DNA from 2 places in the Arsenophonus sp. aPb genome. Region 1 is predicted to be linked to the other one. Evidence: riboswitches for the same ligand, from Rfam matches in the RefSeq annotation. Region 1 holds a riboswitch; the other holds the start of a gene.
The links. A riboswitch is a leader RNA that binds a small molecule or an ion and turns the genes downstream of it on or off. The one in region 1 is predicted to bind magnesium.

Region 2: it holds a riboswitch for magnesium, as region 1 does, so the genes downstream of both, QE177_RS02970 (porin) here and mgtE (magnesium transporter) in region 1, are expected to answer to the same signal.

The regions. Positions count from the first base shown of each region.
Region 1 is NZ_CP123499.1:2,423,756-2,427,740, forward strand. Features, by position in the region: gene metK (methionine adenosyltransferase) at 1-769, shown strand, start outside; gene QE177_RS10800 (SprT family zinc-dependent metalloprotease) at 954-1,460, shown strand; gene mgtE (magnesium transporter) at 1,487-2,551, opposite strand; M-box (ykoK) riboswitch at 2,624-2,796, opposite strand; gene QE177_RS10810 (DUF6694 family lipoprotein) at 2,968-3,315, opposite strand; gene QE177_RS10815 (YceI family protein) at 3,614-3,985, opposite strand, start outside.
Region 2 is NZ_CP123499.1:692,616-696,600, forward strand. Features, by position in the region: gene QE177_RS02965 (LysR family transcriptional regulator) at 236-1,150, shown strand; M-box (ykoK) riboswitch at 1,305-1,474, shown strand; gene QE177_RS02970 (porin) at 1,746-2,810, shown strand; partial or broken gene tnpA (IS200/IS605 family transposase) at 2,880-3,200, opposite strand; gene QE177_RS02980 (DUF1311 domain-containing protein) at 3,375-3,791, opposite strand.

The DNA.
Region 1 (3,985 bases):
CGATGTTCTTATGCCGGCGCCAATAACTTATGCCCACCGCTTAGTCGAACGCCAAGCTGAAATGCGAAAAAATGGTACCTTACCTTGGTTACGTCCAGATGCTAAAAGCCAAATTACTTTCCAATATGAAAATAATAAAATCGTGGGCATTGATACCATTGTCTTATCTACTCAGCATGCTGAGGAAATTAAACAAGACACCTTATCAGAAGCCGTAATGGACGAAATTATTAAGCCAGTATTACCGACAGAATGGCTACACAAAAATACCAAATATTTTATTAATCCCACAGGTCGTTTTGTTATAGGCGGCCCAATGGGCGATTGTGGCTTAACCGGCCGTAAAATTATCGTCGATACTTATGGTGGCATGGCTCGCCATGGTGGTGGTGCTTTTTCTGGTAAAGATCCCTCTAAAGTCGATCGTTCTGCTGCCTATGCTGCGCGCTATGTAGCAAAGAATATTGTTGCCGCAGGACTGGCTGATCGCTGTGAAATTCAAATTTCCTATGCGATTGGTATCGCTGAGCCAACATCCATCATGATAGAAACTTTCGGTACAGAAAAAATAGCCAATGAAACGCTTGTTCATTTAGTGCATGAAATTTTTGATCTACGTCCCTATGGTCTAGTCAAAATGCTCAATTTATTAAAACCTATTTACCGTCAAACCGCAGCATATGGACATTTTGGCCGTTCTCAATTTCCATGGGAAAAAACAGATAAAGTTGCTGAACTTCGTGCAGCCGCAGGTTTAACTAACGAGTAGTCGATTTTATCTTGTTAAAACAGCAAAAGGGACAGTTAGATAACTCTCCCTTTTGCTGTTTTAGATCCAGGTAAAAATAACAATTGGTTATTGAATTTTTCTAATACTTATTTAATAAAGACCATAATAAGTTAATTTCTTTTGTTCTGAACTTACTCTTTGTCCATTTAACTATGTTAATAATATGAAATCACAGCGAGTACCGATTGCTTTACAACAGATTGTCATGCGAGTATTGCGCAACAAACTGGCTACAGCGAGTACTAAATTGGAAAAAACCTTTACAGAACCGTTGATCAATTACCGACAGCGAGGAACCATTGCCGGTAGTGCCCATCTACAAGCATGGGAAATTCGGCTTAACCCGATTTTACTGATTGAAAATGGTGAGATTTTTATCAATCAAGTTATTCCCCATGAGTTAGCCCACTTATTGGTTTATCACTGTTTTGGTAAAACAGCCCCGCATGGTAAAGAATGGAAATGGATGATGGCAGTGATCCTCGAAGTTCTACCGCAGACAACACATCAGTTTGCATTAACCTCCATTCGTAAGCAGATCTTTCATTACCATTGCCAGTGCGACCTATCACATCAATTGACCCTACGCCGGCACAACAAAATCCAACACGGGAAAGGGGAGTATATTTGCAAAAAATGTGGTCAATATCTCGTTTGGCAAAATCAATAGGAGAGCAATTCACTCTCCCGTGTTGATCAAGCTAAATCAGTCATAATCATCTTAGCAATTTCAAAGTAAATAATTAATCCTGTGCCATCTATAAAAGTAGCAATAAATGGAGCAGAAACAATAGCAGGATCAATATTCAATCGTTTTAGTACCATTGGAATAATAGAAGAAACGATCGCACTCCACACAGTAATTGCCATCATAGTCAAACCAACAACAAGGGTAACTTGATAGCCAACATCCAGGATCCAAGCACGAAATATGCCAACACAACCTATCGTTAATGCCACTAAAAAGGACGTAGATATCTCTTTTTTAAGCACTGCACCTAAATTACGTAAACTCACTTCTCCTAGCGCCATTGCCCTAACTAAAGTAGAAGTTATTTGAGTACCACTATTACCACCAGTGCCAATTAATAAAGGAATAAAAAAAGCTAATGAAATAGCCGATTCCAGCTGATCGGAAAAGGCTTTCAATACTGTACCAGTATAAGCTTCAGCCACAAATAACATCAATAACCAAACAACGCGTTTACGCCATAATGTTATTGGGCTGGTTGACATATAAGGCACTTCTAAAGGTAGTGTTGCCCCTTGCAGGTGGGCATCTTGGGTGTTCTCATCCTCAATTAATTCAGCGATATCTTGAGCGCGCAATACCCCTTTTAGTTTAGAAAACTCCACAACCGGAATAGAATCAACATCACAATGATTAAGCAGAGCAAAAACCTCTTCACGTGATTGTTCTGGTGAAACAGAAAAGAAATCACGTCTCATAATATCTGAGACAAGTAGTTCATCCGATGAGGTTAATAATGTTTTCATCAATAACAGGCCATTTAGATATTTATCTTTATCAGTAACATAAAGATAAGTCGGGATCTGATCGCCGGTAATTATATTAGCCAGATTATTTTTAATAGCAGCAACAGAATCATTCATAGAAACAGCGATATAGGATTGACTCATATAAGCACTAACTTTTACTTCATCAAAATTATTATGATGCTGCTCATTGAAATTTTCTGCATGACTATTGGCCGGACACACCACGCTGGGCGCCGTTTTTTGTAGGGATGTTAACTTCATTTTCGAAACCCTATCACTGTTATAAACTGCAAACAGTTCTCAAATAGGGGCAAAACCAGATGCGAGAATATTAAGCTATCTCAACGTCTCAGTTTTAGCACTATACAACGTATCCTGAAACCAGCAGGAAGTTACATGGGGATACACCTTGACTCGATATATCCTGTCCTGATCTTGGGCGTCTCTCGACGTCGTCAGATCAGCAACCTATGTTTGTATAGGAGCCTCGCCTAACGAGATACTGCACCGTGCTTAATATTAAAATTAATATTAACTCGGGCAGATTATAATGAAGCTAAATAGCTTTTCCAATTATAGTGTTACTTATGGTTTAGTTTTTGTTTAAGTTGATAAATAATAAAATCGATCAGCTAAATTAATAAACGAAAATATATTTAAAATCGTAAGTTATTTAATTAAAAAAGCAAATGTTCATCAAACGCCAGACGATCTATTTTTATATTTTTTGCTTCATTAATAACTTGTTCTGCTGTTTTACCATCTAAGGTGCGGCAAATCCGTTTTTCCAATGCTCTTGAAGCAGCGCTTTCACCAAGTTGACGATATTCATCAAAATTAATACTATTAAACATAGTAATATCAATAGCTTCGTCAAATTGTTGCTGCTTTTCAAAAGAAAGAGAATCTCGTACTTCAGCAATAGAAGAACGTAATAATTGCTTATTTTCGCCATTTAGTTTTAATTGTTGTTCACAACCCAACAACAAAAAACTGATGAAGAAAATTAATAGATTAAATCTCATTATATAACGTCCTTCTCTCTGTTTTTAATTATCAGCATAGCAAAATTAAAACCAATAAACTTGAGTATAATGAAAATTTAAAGAGAATAATTGTAAAAAAAATTTTCATATTGCTGGTAAAAATTAACAGTAATACCTTATTGCTTATTAGTTGTTACAGAGTAAAAATAAAATTTAAATACAATCAAGTTACTATTCATTAAATAGTCATGAATTAAAAATAGTTTGTTTAATATACTGTTATTTTTCCAACATAATTGAAAGAGCCAATACAGGCTCTTTCAATATTACTTTTATTTTAAGGTAACTTAACACCTTCAAGAGAAATAATAAGTTCAGCTTCTTGCGATTTAGGTCCGAGATCTTTTTTAAAATTAAAATCTTTCAATTTAATTTTTCCAGTTGCCTCAAAACCTACCCGATAACCCCCCCATGGATCGTCACCTTTTCCGATTAAGATAGCATTAAGTACTAACGGTTTTGTTACACCATTTAACGTCAATTGCCCATCTATATGATAAGCACCCTTGACTTGACTGACCTTAGTGGAAATAAAAGTTGCCTCAGGATATTTTTTTACATTAAAAAAATCGGTACTACGTAAATGCTTATCGCGTTCTGCATGATTAGTATCAATGCTTGCAGTATTGATCACCACCTTAACTTGATC
Region 2 (3,985 bases), 1.5 Mb from region 1:
AAATAAATTGAATTTGATTTTGCATTGCTATTTAGTTGAAATACTAAGGTATCTCCGATGGCGATACATAACGTTTTTTTACAAAAAATGAAATTTATATATATTAAATATACTATTAAAAATTTAGTTGCAGAAAAATATTTGTTAATGTCGGATTATCATAATATTTTATTATAAATTGTTAGAAATTGATTTCAGGTAATAATAATTCAATAAAACAGACAGCGGAGCAGTAATGAAAAAATTTTTACCACAATTAGAAAATAAAATGCTGATGGCGTTTGTCGCTGCTGCTGAGTCAGGTAATTTTTTACAGGCAGGGATATTATTAAATAAGTCTAAAACGACAATTAGTCGTTGGATAAATGAACTTGAGATTATATTAGGCTACACGTTATTTGATAAACGCTCGAATGGTTCTGTTTTGGATATAAATAGTAATGGTAAACTTTTATTGCCAAAGGTGAAAATGTTTTTATTATCTTTACAAAAATTAGAAAAGTTTTCTTTCGCGTTAAATAATAATAAAGAGCCTGCGGCCATTAGATTAGCATTTAATCAATTGATTCCTGAAGAGGCGATTGCTGATGTAATATTGAAATTAAAGAAAGAATTTCCCGCTGTTGAAATACATATTGTTCATGCGGATTTATTTGATGTTGAATTTACCCTTAATAGTAATAAAGCAGATTTTGTTTTAGGCTTACAATGTGTTGAGATATATAACAATATTAATGCGCAAGTTGTCGGTGATATTCAAATGATGTTAGTGGCAGATCCTGCCCACCCTTTGGCGAAAGAACAACAGGTGAATAGTTTATCTTTATCTTCTGAAACAGTCATTTATCCTTCATTACAAGGTAAGGTCGATGATGAGCGATATCATTTTCTGCCTTATTCAGAAATGATGTTAACCACTGATTACTATTCGTGTGTGAAATTGGCTGAAAAAGGATTAGGTATTACTTATATTCCTGACCATATGGCTATTAATTCTATTTTGACAAAAAAATTAAAAGAGGTAAAAGTAGACAAAAATGAAGTCAATAATATCCATTCATTAATGCTATATTACCGTGCAGATTATCGTTATTTTGCCATATCTGCCATTTTAAGCTCAGGATTAAAAGAGTGGTTTGGTTATCATTAAGTGATGAGCACCGTTTGTTATTCAATTAATTTAACGACTCGTTGCTTGGTTTTGTCGTAAAATGGCTAACATAATTAAATAAAACATAAACAAACTACCAATGGGATATTTTTTCCCCATTCTTTAAGCATATAATACGCGCTCATTCGAAAGTGTTATATCTCGTTAGGCGAGGCTCCTATACAAACACAAGTTGCTGATCTCACGACGTCGAGAGACGCCCAAGGTTAGGACAAGGCAGATCGGATTAAGGTTTGCCTCAAAGTAACTTCCTATCATAGGATACGTTGTATAGTGCTAAAACTAAGACGATTGGGATAGTGTTCTATGCTCTTTCATCTGGTCGCCCCTATATATGAGATTTATTATAGGGTATCTATATGTTTCTATTTTTGACATTCAGCGAGCAAAGTATTTTCTTAGCTAGGTTTAGCTATATCTCTCTTCTTTCTCCTATACCGATAAATTAATTGTTTATTTTATTGTGTTAAAACAGCATAAAGTGATTATAAATAATCACTCATCGGCTGTCTGTATTTAAAATATTTGTATGATGACCAGTTCATCAATTTTTATATGTCTTGAGATAAGTATTATGTTTTCTTTTATTAAAAATAAATCGACCGGTTTAATTTTTTTCTGTTTTTATATTCCCGGGGCTATGGCAGTAGACGTTTATGATAAGCAAGGTAGTCGAATAGCGGTTAATGGTGAGATTGAATCTAAACTAATGAGTTCAAAAGATAAGAATCAAGATGGTAATGAAATAAAAGTAAAACTGGGTTTAGAGTTAGATAGTCAGTTTACCGATTCTGTTAGTGGTTTTGCCAAATTTGAACATGAAACAGAACTACATGGCGGAGAAGGGGATAAAAGTAATGAATCAAAGAATAATTTGGCTTTTGCCGGATTAAAATATAAAACTCACCATATCGATTATGGTCGTAATTATGGTGTTATTTATGATGTTGCTGCTTATACCGATGGATTATCGCTTTTTGACGGTGATTTCTTTTCTGATAGTGATATTTCAACCACCAAAGAGGCGAGTAATTTGCTGACTTATCGCCAAACTGATTTTTTTAATTTAGTAAAGGGACTCAATTTTGCTTTGCAGTATCAAGGCAAAAATAGTCATAATGATGAGGTTCAGCATCAAAATGGTGAGGGGTGGGGAGCCAGTGTTAGTTATCACTTTACCGATGATTTGCAAGCAACCGTGGCCTATTTTTATTCCAACAGAACTCAGCAGCAACAGCAGATCCGGGCGGGTAAATCGGCGGAAATATGGGCGGTAGGTTTCAATTATGACGCTGAACCTGTCAAATTTGCCGGTTTATATTCCGAAAGCCGCAATATTCATTTTCACGAAGTCGATGATAATGTAGTGATCTTTGGTAAAGTTAGTACCCTTGAGTTGCTTTCTTCCTATACATTTGCATCAGGCTTAGAGCCGGGAATAGCTTATTTTTATTCGCGGGCTAATAAGCAAGTGGATGTGGTTAATTATCTTAATATTTATACTAACTATAATTTTAACGATAATTTTAAAGCTTACGCTGCTTATAAAGTTAATCTATTGAGAAATAGCCAACGGGCTAACGAATTAGAGATAGCGCGCGATAATGTTATTGGGATAGGGATGACTTATAGTTTCTAAACTTTATCACTATTGTGAGCGAATTTTCTGTTATCTTTTATTGTAATTGCTAGTTATGTGTGTCGTTAGCTATTTAATGACATACATAACTAAATTTATTTTTATCTGATGCGCCGTAAAACCCCGTCCTTCAGGGCGGAGATATAAGGCGCGGTTTTCAAACTAACCAGGTGTTTGCTGTTGCTCAATGTACTGTCGGATAATAGATATCGGTGCGCCGCCACAACTTCCTGCAAAATAACTTGGTGTCCATAGAACTCCTTTGTAGTAATAACGTTGTGCTATATCAGCGCGATCCCGTCGAAGTAATCGACTCGACACCCCTTGGAGACTGTTAACCAGATTAGATATCGCCAATTTTGGGGGGTAATTAATCAGTAAGTGAACGTGATATGGGGCGCGTAACATTTTAGCGGCAGGACATGCCGTGCTTGCCTGTGGAGGGAGGGTGCAGTCAGACCGCCCGTTGAAGCAGGAACCCACCGAGGCGAATCAGACTTCAGGCTGAACGCGGTAGGAATCCACGTCTTTTAGGGCATGGAGGATGTCAATAACCAATGGTTATTAATTACCGATTTCAGTGCTTGTTCTTAATTTGGTTAATTCTAACGCTTTATTTTTAGTTAACTCAATTTTGTTGGCCATCGCGGCGATCCCCCAATAGGTTCCTTGCTGAGTATCATAAAAGCGGTTAATCGCTTCTAAGTTGAGATCGCGATATTTTATCCATGCCAATTGTGATTTTTTCAATGCAGTTTTGAATTTTGAGCTTAACTTTTTATCGGCGATTAATAATTGGTATTGCTCGTTCAATTCGTTATCCCATAACTTTAACGCATTTTGGTAACAATCAACGCTATCGAGGGTTGATACCGTTGTTGGTTTCGCTAAACATTGTTCTAACGTTTGATCGATATTAATGCTATCGGCTAGCACCAATTTACTGATAAATAACATGATAACTAGGGTTAATTTTTTCATGGCATCAACTCGAATGGTTTATCGGTATTAATAATATATAAGTATACAGGACAAGGTTGATGGTTGAGATATAAATGTCGATTGATTATCAATATTACGATTTAGTCTGAATAAAAGAATGGTTATTTGTTCAATGCTGAAATGATTGTCATTATGTAGATCGCTAATTTAGGCTGGCTAAATTACTCCTCATC